DNA from 3 places in the Blautia sp. HCP3S3_G3 genome. Region 3 is predicted to be linked to each of the others. Evidence: riboswitches for the same ligand, from Rfam matches in the RefSeq annotation. Region 3 holds a riboswitch; each other region holds the start of a gene.

Region 1 (3,278 bases), on a different contig from region 3:
AGATGAGAACCTGACTCAGAAAGAACTGTCATTTCTTCTGTGGGCGACACAGGGAATTCGTCATTTTGCCGGAAAAATGAAGCAGGTAACATTACGGAATGTACCGTCAGCAGGCTCCAGGCATGCTATGGAAACATATCTGTTTATTCATCAGATAGAGGGGATTCCGGCCGGAATCTATCACTATCTTCCATCCGGACATAGTCTGGAATTATGGGAGGACAGACCGGATTATATGGAAGAACTGACGGAAGCACTGGCAGGTCAGAAATTTGCCGGAACTGCTCCGGTAACCTTTGTCTGGAGTGTGATTCCCTATCGGACAGAATGGCGTTATGGGATGAAAGCACACAGATATATGCTGATGGATGCAGGACATGTTTGTGAGAATCTGTATCTTGCCTGTGAAGCAATTGGATGCGGAACCTGTGCAGTGGGAGCGTATAATCAGGATCTTCTGGATGATTTGCTTGGTTTCCCGGGAGGACCTTCCGGTGAAATGGATGATGAATTTGCAATCTATGTTGCTCCGGTTGGAAGAAAATAAATAGTATTTGACATATCCCCACGGACTTTTTTGGACCGATGCAGAGTATTAACACATTTTCTCTGGAAAATTGTGCTAATGTCAAGAAAATTGTTGAACATTAGCACAATGTGTAGAATCCGGAGGAAATATGAAGATTTACGATTATCAGGGAAAGAAGAATGTGAGTGGAGAACAGATCCGGAAATTTCGCAGAAAAAACAGACTATCCCAGAGTGAACTTGCAGCGAGACTGCAGGTGAAGGGAGTTGTAATGGAACGGGACAGCATCAGCAGAATTGAAAGCGGAATGCGTTTCGTGGCAGATTATGAACTGTATATTTTTGCAGAGGTTCTTGGAGTGGAAGTCGGAGAACTTCTGGAAATACAGGATAAGGAAAAATAGAAAAGCTGCAGGATAATATACGATGATGTATGTTATTCTGCATTTTTTATTTCCATGAAGAGATGAACCGCAATCGTTTTATTGCTTTTTTCATTATCTGGATTGGTATTGGATTTACGGTATATGAAAAAATCATGCTGATGCGTACAGCCGTATGCGGCGATTAGAAAGGAATATTGACTTGCCGCAGGGGGAGTGCTAAAATAGAAATAATTAAAAAAGGGGAGCTTGTGGAAGCAGGCTGAGAGTAAGCTGTATCGCTTTGACCCGTAACCTGATTTGGATAATGCCAACGTAGGGAGTTAATAAAGATTTCATTAACTGCAGTGTGTGATTTGGCATACTGCAGTTTTTTTTATATTACAGGAAAGCGCTCCGCATTTTCGTGTAATATAAAAAAACTCCGGGCGGGAGTGCACTGCAACGAAGAGGAAATATCATGATAAAAATTCCGGATAACCGGCAGTGATCAGAGCATGACTGCAGGCAATGATTGGTGAGTACCGGATTTTTATATAAAAATGAAGAATACAGAAATGTAAAAGGCAGATTGGGGGCACCACCTTCTGTCAGAAAAAAGGAGGACAAAACAATGTCAGATTACACAACACAGATGGGCGCCGCAAAACAGGGAATCATTACTCCACAGATGAAAATTGTAGCAGAGAAAGAACACTGGGATGCGGAAGAATTAAGAAAACTGATTGCAAAAGGAGAAGTCATCATTCCGTGCAATAAGAATCACAAAAGCCTGAGCCCCAGCGGCGTAGGCGCAAAACTGACGACAAAGATCAATGTAAATCTGGGTGTTTCCCGTGACTGGAAAGACGTCGATATGGAATATGAAAAAGTTCGTTCCGCAGTGGAAATGGGCGCAGAAGCGATTATGGATCTGAGCTCCTACGGTGATACCAGAAGTTTTCGCCGCAAGCTGACAGAAGAATGTCCGGCGATGATCGGAACCGTTCCTATTTATGATGCAGTTGTGTATTACCACAAAGCACTGGGCAAAATTACTTCAGAAGAGTGGATCGACATTGTGCGCATGCATGCGGAAGACGGCGTGGATTTTATGACTATCCACTGCGGTATGAACCGCGCTACTGCAGAGCGCTTTAAGAAAAACAAGAGACTGATGAATATTGTTTCCAGAGGCGGGTCCATTATGTTTGCATGGATGGAAATGACCGGAAAAGAGAATCCGTTCTATGAACATTATGATGAGATTCTGGATATCTGCAGAGAGTATGATATCACAATGAGCCTTGGAGATGCCTGCCGTCCGGGATGTCTTGCAGATGCCACAGATACTGCCCAGATTGAGGAGCTGATTACTCTTGGAGAACTGACAAAACGCGCATGGGAAAAAGATGTTCAGGTGATGATCGAAGGACCGGGACATATGCCGATGAACCAGATCGCAGCCAATATGGAAATCCAGAAGACACTCTGTCATGGTGCGCCGTTCTATGTACTTGGGCCTCTTGTAACAGATGTGGCACCGGGCTATGATCATATTACATCAGCCATCGGCGGAGCCATTGCGGCAGCTTCCGGTGCAGCATTTCTGTGCTATGTGACTCCTGCGGAACATCTTCGTCTGCCAAACGCAGCTGATGTAAAAGAAGGAATCATTGCAGCCAAGATTGCAGCTCATGCTGCAGATATTGCCAAGGGAATTCCGGGTGCAGCAGACTGGGACTATCAGATGAGTGAAGCCAGAAAACGTCTTGACTGGGAAGAAATGTTCCGTCTCAGTATGGATCCGGAGAAAGCAAGACGCTACCGTGCGGAGGCAAAACCGGAAAAAGAAGATACCTGCAGTATGTGCGGTAATTTCTGTGCTGTAAAGAATACCAACCGTATTCTGGATGGAGAAATCGTCACGATTTTTGATGAATGATATATAAGGAAGGAATCTGCTATGGAAATTGCGGAAATGCTGGATGAGATCAAACAAAAAGCTCTGTCTGATAAAAATCTGAGAAATGAATTTCTTGCTACCAGGGAGGATGCACATCCGGTTGCAGCATTTTGCAGAAAATGTCGGGAACTTGGGTATCCGGTCTATGATATGGATCTGATCAATGCCGGGGAGGAATTTTATGCGGCAATGAAGAGGAGCACTAACGGCGGCGGAGAGAATTCCCCTATGCTGGAAGGTGAAGATGATTTTTACGAATTGTTCTTTGCCGGCTTGGAAGACTGACGATTTCTTCTGTCATACATATAAGGGTAACTGCTTAAAAGGTCATGATTTTCCTGTTATTGTGGAAAATATGACCTTTTTTCGCGAAAATCAAATAAGAATATGTCCGATATTTTTCTGTATAAAATAAAAAAGTA
Region 2 (3,278 bases), on a different contig from region 3:
TCCCTTGTTCTCCTCCGGGCAATCTCCCCACAGATTCCCATGACCGTACAGGCAGCCGCGGCGGATTCCAGAGAACTCTCTATACTCAGGAATGCTCCAAGAAGAGAAGAAGCCATACATCCGGAACCGGTGATCCTGGACATCATCCTGCTTCCATTATGTACAGTATAAACCGTTTCTCCATCGGATATCACATCCGTTTCTCCGGAAGCAATCACAATCGTTCCGCGGTTTTGTGCAAGTGTCCGTACCACCTGCATGGTATTCTCAGGAACTCCTTCCTGAATCCGGTCCTCCATTGCCGCATCTACCCCGGCTGCTGTACGACTGCCGGTAACAAGTGCCCTGATTTCCGAAAGATTCCCCCGTATCACAGAGGGGTTTGCATGATTCATCAGTTCAAAGCAAAGACTTCTTCGATAAGAGGAACCAGATACTCCTACCGGATCAAGCACCACAGGATGACCGATTTCTACGGCTCTCTCTGCAGCTGCAAGCATGGCATCAAAGGATTCCGTGGCACCCAGATTGCACACCAGCGCCCGGCAGCCCTCTGTCACTTCTGCCGCTTCCAGAGGATGATGGGCCATAACAGGCGATGCTCCCGCTGCCAGAAGGATATTCGCACAATCGTTGACTGTGACCATGTTGGTGATACAGTGGATCACAGGCCGTTCTTCCTGTATTGCTGTCCAGAAATCACATATTTTTTCCGACGTAAGCTCCGCCATGTCTTCCCCATCCTTTCCTCTTCTGATGCACGTTATGAGTTCAGTTGTGCTTTCATATTTTCCAGTACACCCACATTTTTAAGGGCTAAGGTAATCACGACCGCAATCAGTGTACCGCCCACTGTACTGATCAGAAACGGTACCACAAAAGTAAATAATGCTGCACTCTCATTTCCAAGAATAAATGCAGAAATCGGATAGGAAAGCATTCCTCCGATAATTGCTGTTCCAAATACTTCTCCCACATAAGCGGCCGGAAGCGCTTTCATCTTTCTGTACAGAAATCCTGCAAGAAAGGCACCGCACATACTGCCCGGAAATGCAAGGAGTGTTCCCAGTCCCAGAAGATTCCGGATCAGACTGGCAATAAATGCTGCTGCAAGTGCCCACCATGGTCCCAGCAAAATGCCGCAGAGTACATTCACCAGATGCTGCACCGGCGCGCATTTGGAGCCGAATACAGGAATGGAAAATGTAGATCCAACGACTGCGATTGCTGCAAAAATTGCAGTCAGTGCGATTTTCTTTGTGTTTGAGTTCTTCATAATTTTTTCCTCTTTTCCTTATATTTCAGCGCCTTCACCGGTCATCCGGCGATTATGAATGCAGAATTCTCCGCATCATTTTTCCTATAGCGGCCCAAGGTGGTGCCCCCAATTTGCCGCTCGAAAGCGTAAAAAATGCGCCAAACACCAATTAAGGTATTCTGCGCAACAACTCCGCTTACTGTTTCCCTACGTTGGCATTATCCAAATCAGGTTATGGGTTAAAAGCTTCCGCTTTCTCTCAGCCCATTTCTATGAGCACCCCGTTTTTCATTCCTCATTATAACAAATCATCCGGGAATTGCAAGCCCCAAATTCCAAACCTGAAAATCCTACGATTCTGACCAGAAAAATCCCCCAAAAAAATTTTACTCCTGATGCCAGATTTCGATAATTTTACCCTGATACCAGGTTGCGAAAATTTCCTTGTTTTCCAGCCCCTGAAATGTTAGAATAAAGACTGACTCTGATTTAGAGCGTGTCTGAACATTCATTTCCGTCATCTGCACGCTCTGGCTCATCACTGGCTCATCATAAGTAATGTCTGTGCAGGCAGATATTTCCATAAAAAGTAGAAAGAAGGATACATACGATGCAATTTTCCAAAAGACTGGATTTGTTTGGAAATGAAATTTTTGCAGCCCTGAATAACCGGCGACTGGAACTGGAAGCCCAGGGCAGAAAAATTTATAACATGAGCGTGGGAACACCGGATTTCACCACGCCGGAACATATCAAAAAGGCGCTGATTGAAGCAGCTTCAGATGATGCCAACTGGAGATACAGTCTCCGCGATCTTCCGGAGCTTCTGGACGCCGTCTGCAGCTATTACCGGAAACGTTTCCAGGTGGAAATTACCCCGGATATGGTCATGTCTGTATACGGCAGCCAGGAGGGAATGGGACACCTTGGAATGACGCTCTGTGACGAGGGCGACACCGTACTTCTTCCTGATCCCTGCTATCCGGTATTTGCTGCCGGAAGTCTGCTGGGCGGTGCCGTTCCCTATTATTACCCGCTGACTGCAGAACATGACTTTCTTCCCTATGTAGAAGACATTCCGGAAGACGTTGCCCGGAAAGCCAAATACATGATCGTCTCCCTGCCTTCCAACCCGGTAGGAAGCATTGCGTCACCAGGACTCTACGAAGAAATTGTTGCGTTTGCAAAGAAATATGATATCCTGATCATTCATGACAATGCTTACAGTGATATTATTTTTGACGACGCATACGGCGGAAGTTTTCTTTCCACTCCCGGAGCACGGGAAGTTGGTGTAGAATTTTTCAGTCTCTCCAAATCATTTAATGTGACCGGTGCAAGAATCAGTTTTCTTGTCGGAAGACCTGACGTGATCGCTGCTCTTCGCAAACTTCGCAGCCAGATTGATTTCGGCATGTTCCTGCCTATCCAGAAGGCTGCCATTGCCGCATTAAACGGACCTCTGGAAAGTGTAAAGGACCAATGCCAGGACTACGAAAAACGCCGTGATGCCCTCTGTGACGGTCTTCGCAGCATTGGATGGGAACTCCCCAACGGCAAAGGCACCATGTTTGTATGGGCCAAAATCCCCGGCGGACGCACAGACAGCATGGAATTCTGCATGGAACTTATGGAAAAAGCAGGCGTCATCGTCACACCAGGAGCAAGTTTCGGTCCTCACGGAGAAGGTTATGTCCGCTTCGCACTGGTACTCCCTCCGGAAAAGATCCAAGAAGTGATCAAAGCCATCCGTGTCAGCGGAATCTGATAACAGACCGTACAGAAACACATACTTTACATACAAATTTCCTCAAAAAATCTTACAGGATACTGTCAGGGGTCTTGTGAAAATATCATTTTTTCGCAAGCCTCCTTATTTTGACACAGCAAAAAGCCGAAACAGGTGACAGGCAGCCTCTTTACCAAACATACAGTAAAAGGCTGCATATCATCTGCTTCGGCTTTTTTCACAGGGAAATACAAAACACATTCCTATGATATAAATAAAATTTGTCTAATC
Region 3 (3,278 bases):
ACAGGACTGTCCCAGGTCGCATATTTCTTTCCTTCCATTCCCCTGGGAGTATCCATTCCCTCTCCTTTTCGCGATACAATTCCTGAGGTATTATGCTGGATCAATGCAGCTACAGCAGTAGTCGGAAGAACATTTTCCCCTGCCACCCCAGGCGCCATCGTATCCTGGAAAGAAACACCGAACTGTGCCTTTCCGGATGCTACCAGAGCATCTGCACCATCTTCCGGCGGCTGGACAATTTCTACTTCCAGGCCCTGTTCTTCAAAAAATCCCTGACTCTCAGCCACATAGAGTCCTGTATGATTCGTATTCGGAGTCCAGTCCAGAACAAATGTGATTTTCTCGGTCTCTGCTTCTTCCGCATAAACCGGAACTGCACTCATCATGGAAACGGTCATTGCTGCAGCCATTCCTGCTGCCATTATTTTCTTTTTATTCATTTTTTGTATCCTCCCATGGCATACATTTTTTCTGTAAAAAATCCACCAGCTTCATCAGAAGCAGACTGATCAGTGAAATTAAAAAAATTACTGCGAACATTTTGTCAAAGGAAAATGCCTTTTTAACCCTGGTCATATAAACTCCCAGTCCTGAAAATCCACCAAGCCACTCAGAAATCACCGCACCTACGACAGAATATGCAACGGAGATCCGAAGGCTTGCAAAAAACTGTCCCATAGACCCCGGAAGTTTCACATAACGGAAAATCTGAAATTCCGAAGCTCCCATGGAACGCAGCAGATTCATGGTATCCTTATCTGCACTCCGGAATCCATCCAAAACTCCCACCGTAACAGGGAAGAATGTGGCAATTACGATCAGAATGATTTTCGGCAGCATTTCATAACCGAACCATAATACCAGAAGCGGTGCCACAGCCACTGTCGGAATCGTCTGAGTCAGCACGACAAGCGGATAAAATGCCTTATAAAGCACCTCAAACCTGTCCATCAGAACTGCCATAACAAAACCAAATGAAACACCGCAGGCAAGTCCGATAAACGCTTCCAGAAGGGTGACTTTTGCATTTTCCATCAGAAGCGGAAACTCCTGGATAAATGCTTTTACTACCTGTACCGGAGACGGAAGCATGTAGCCCGGAACAATTCCAAGAGCCGATACCGTCTGCCAGATTATCAGGAGAATCAGAATCGCAGCAATCGTATTAATCTTCGAGGTGATGCTTTGAAACTTTTTTCTCAATGGTGAGCACCTCTCCTTCCGGACGATAGGTGACTTTGATATAAGCTGCTACAGAAGGAGCTCCTGCTTTGATTGCGATGTGCTGGCATTCTTTTACGATGTCCATCAATTCATCATAATCTCCTTCAATTGCAGTCTCAAAAGGTCCCACATAACAGTTCAGCCCTGTGCTTTTGATGTAGGCAATCACCTCATCTACCACACGGATCAGTTCTTCATCATCTTTTGCTTCAGGAAGTACCTGAATTGCTACACTTGCGTTCATTTTGTTTCCTCCTTTTCTTTGCCCGCGAAAAAAACACTGCCCGGAGGGCTTTTTATATCGCAGGAAAATGCAGAACAGTTCCTGTTCCATACAATAAAAAAGCTCCTGCAAGGCAGATACCGCGGGAGCTGATTCATCCATTACAGAGCTTCTGACGCTCATCCCTCCGCTGGCATTACCCAGATCAGGTTGTAGGGTCCGATACGAATACGGTATCTATCTCAGCCGGTCTTCACCAGCACCCCTGTAAATGATTATTTGATTAACTACTTTACCACGACTGGACAAAATGTCAAGCACATTTTCACAAAGTGCGTTTGACAGCACATTTCCCGGAGAGTGTTTGATATTTCTCAGAGTGTGTTTGAAACTTTCCCAAAGTGTGCTTGAAACTTTCCCAGAGTGTGTTTGAAACTTGCTTTCCGACAGATGTGTGTCACAATTTATCGGAAATTTCCATCAAACCTTCAAAAATCCTGTGGATTTCCGGATAAGAACGTTTTAAGGAAAGCGGTCTGCCCTCCGGAGTTAGGAAACAATGTCTTGTGTATCCGGTACAGCGCACTTCTCCTGTTTCTTTGTCTCTGACTGTATAAGCAAGCTGAAGCCGGATGCCATTATAAGCAACTACCTTCGTATCAATCAGTACCCTGTCTGAATAATGAGTCATGGTTTTGTACTCCGCATTTGCCTCCAGAACAGGACTCATTACTCCGCATTCTTCCATCTCCCGGTAGCCAAATCCTATCTCTTCCAGCACGTATGTGCGCGCTTCCTCAAACCACCGGATATAGTTGGAATGATGTACAATGCCCATCTGATCCGTCTCATAATACTGAACTTTATGTTCATACGGCTTAATTTCTGCCATCTTATCTGTCATATTTCCTGTGGAATTTTCCGTCTTATTTTCCGCCATATTTTCGCTCATACTTCCTATCTTATTTTCTGCCATATATTTCACCCTGTTTTCTTTTACATATCTATCTTTTTTTCTTAAAGCGTGTTTGAACATTCATTCCAGACATCTGCATCCTGCTCCTTTTTTTATTTCTCACGCCCTTATAATTATGCCTCCCGATGCAGTCTGTATGTTATGTTGTTATCAACCAGAAACATCCTTACCCGAGTGCCACATCCAGCGCCAGCATCACTGTAAAACCGACAGTAAAAAAGACGGTTCCCAGATTGGAATGATGCCCTACTGACATTTCCGGAATCAGTTCTTCCACTACTACATACAGCATCGCACCGGCTGCAAAACTGAGAAGATACGGAAGAATCGGAACGATCAGACTCGCACCCCACATTGTAAGAAGTGCAGCCACCGGCTCTACGATTCCAGACAGTGCTCCATGTAAAAAAGCCTTCTGCTTACTCATTCCTTCTGCCCGAAGAGGCATGGAGATAATCGCTCCCTCCGGGAAGTTCTGAATCGCGATTCCAATGGATAATGCAAGTGCTCCCGCCATTGTGATCGTATCATTTCCTGCCATCCATCCGGCATATAAAACACCGACTGCCATACCTTCCGGAATATTGTGAAGGGTAACAGCCAGTACCAGCATGGTTGTTTTTTTTAGACTCGATTTTGGTCCTTCCGGCTCCTCACTGCTCTGGTGTAAATGCGGAATAATCCGGTCCAGCAAAAGCAAAAACAGCACTCCCAGCCACACACCGGCAACCGCCGGAACAAACGCCCAGCTTCCCATTGTTTCTGCCTGTTCCATAGCCGGAATCAGAAGACTCCAGACAGATGCCGCCACCATTACTCCGGCTGCAAATCCTGTCAGCGCTCTCTGTACCGATA

The links. A riboswitch is a leader RNA that binds a small molecule or an ion and turns the genes downstream of it on or off. The one in region 3 is predicted to bind thiamine pyrophosphate.
Region 1: it holds a riboswitch for thiamine pyrophosphate, as region 3 does, so the genes downstream of both, thiC (phosphomethylpyrimidine synthase ThiC) here and ACTNEW_RS01620 (thiamine-binding protein) in region 3, are expected to answer to the same signal.
Region 2: it holds a riboswitch for thiamine pyrophosphate, as region 3 does, so the genes downstream of both, thiW (energy coupling factor transporter S component ThiW) here and ACTNEW_RS01620 (thiamine-binding protein) in region 3, are expected to answer to the same signal.

What each region holds. Positions count from the first base shown of each region.
Region 1 is NZ_JBQHXR010000007.1:86,864-90,141, reverse strand. It holds gene ACTNEW_RS08815 (SagB/ThcOx family dehydrogenase) at 1-547, shown strand, start outside; gene ACTNEW_RS08810 (helix-turn-helix domain-containing protein) at 678-932, shown strand; TPP riboswitch at 1,143-1,250, shown strand; gene thiC (phosphomethylpyrimidine synthase ThiC) at 1,525-2,835, shown strand; gene ACTNEW_RS08800 (hypothetical protein) at 2,857-3,141, shown strand.
Region 2 is NZ_JBQHXR010000018.1:42,580-45,857, reverse strand. It holds gene thiM (hydroxyethylthiazole kinase) at 1-731, opposite strand, end outside; gene thiW (energy coupling factor transporter S component ThiW) at 764-1,276, opposite strand; TPP riboswitch at 1,445-1,552, opposite strand; gene ACTNEW_RS12805 (pyridoxal phosphate-dependent aminotransferase) at 1,869-3,026, shown strand.
Region 3 is NZ_JBQHXR010000001.1:370,889-374,166, reverse strand. It holds gene ACTNEW_RS01630 (ABC transporter substrate-binding protein) at 1-398, opposite strand, end outside; gene ACTNEW_RS01625 (ABC transporter permease) at 433-1,203, opposite strand; gene ACTNEW_RS01620 (thiamine-binding protein) at 1,166-1,468, opposite strand; TPP riboswitch at 1,613-1,724, opposite strand; gene ACTNEW_RS01615 (hypothetical protein) at 1,685-1,897, opposite strand; gene ACTNEW_RS01610 (acyl-CoA thioesterase) at 1,905-2,339, opposite strand; gene ACTNEW_RS01605 (ZIP family metal transporter) at 2,590-3,278, opposite strand, start outside.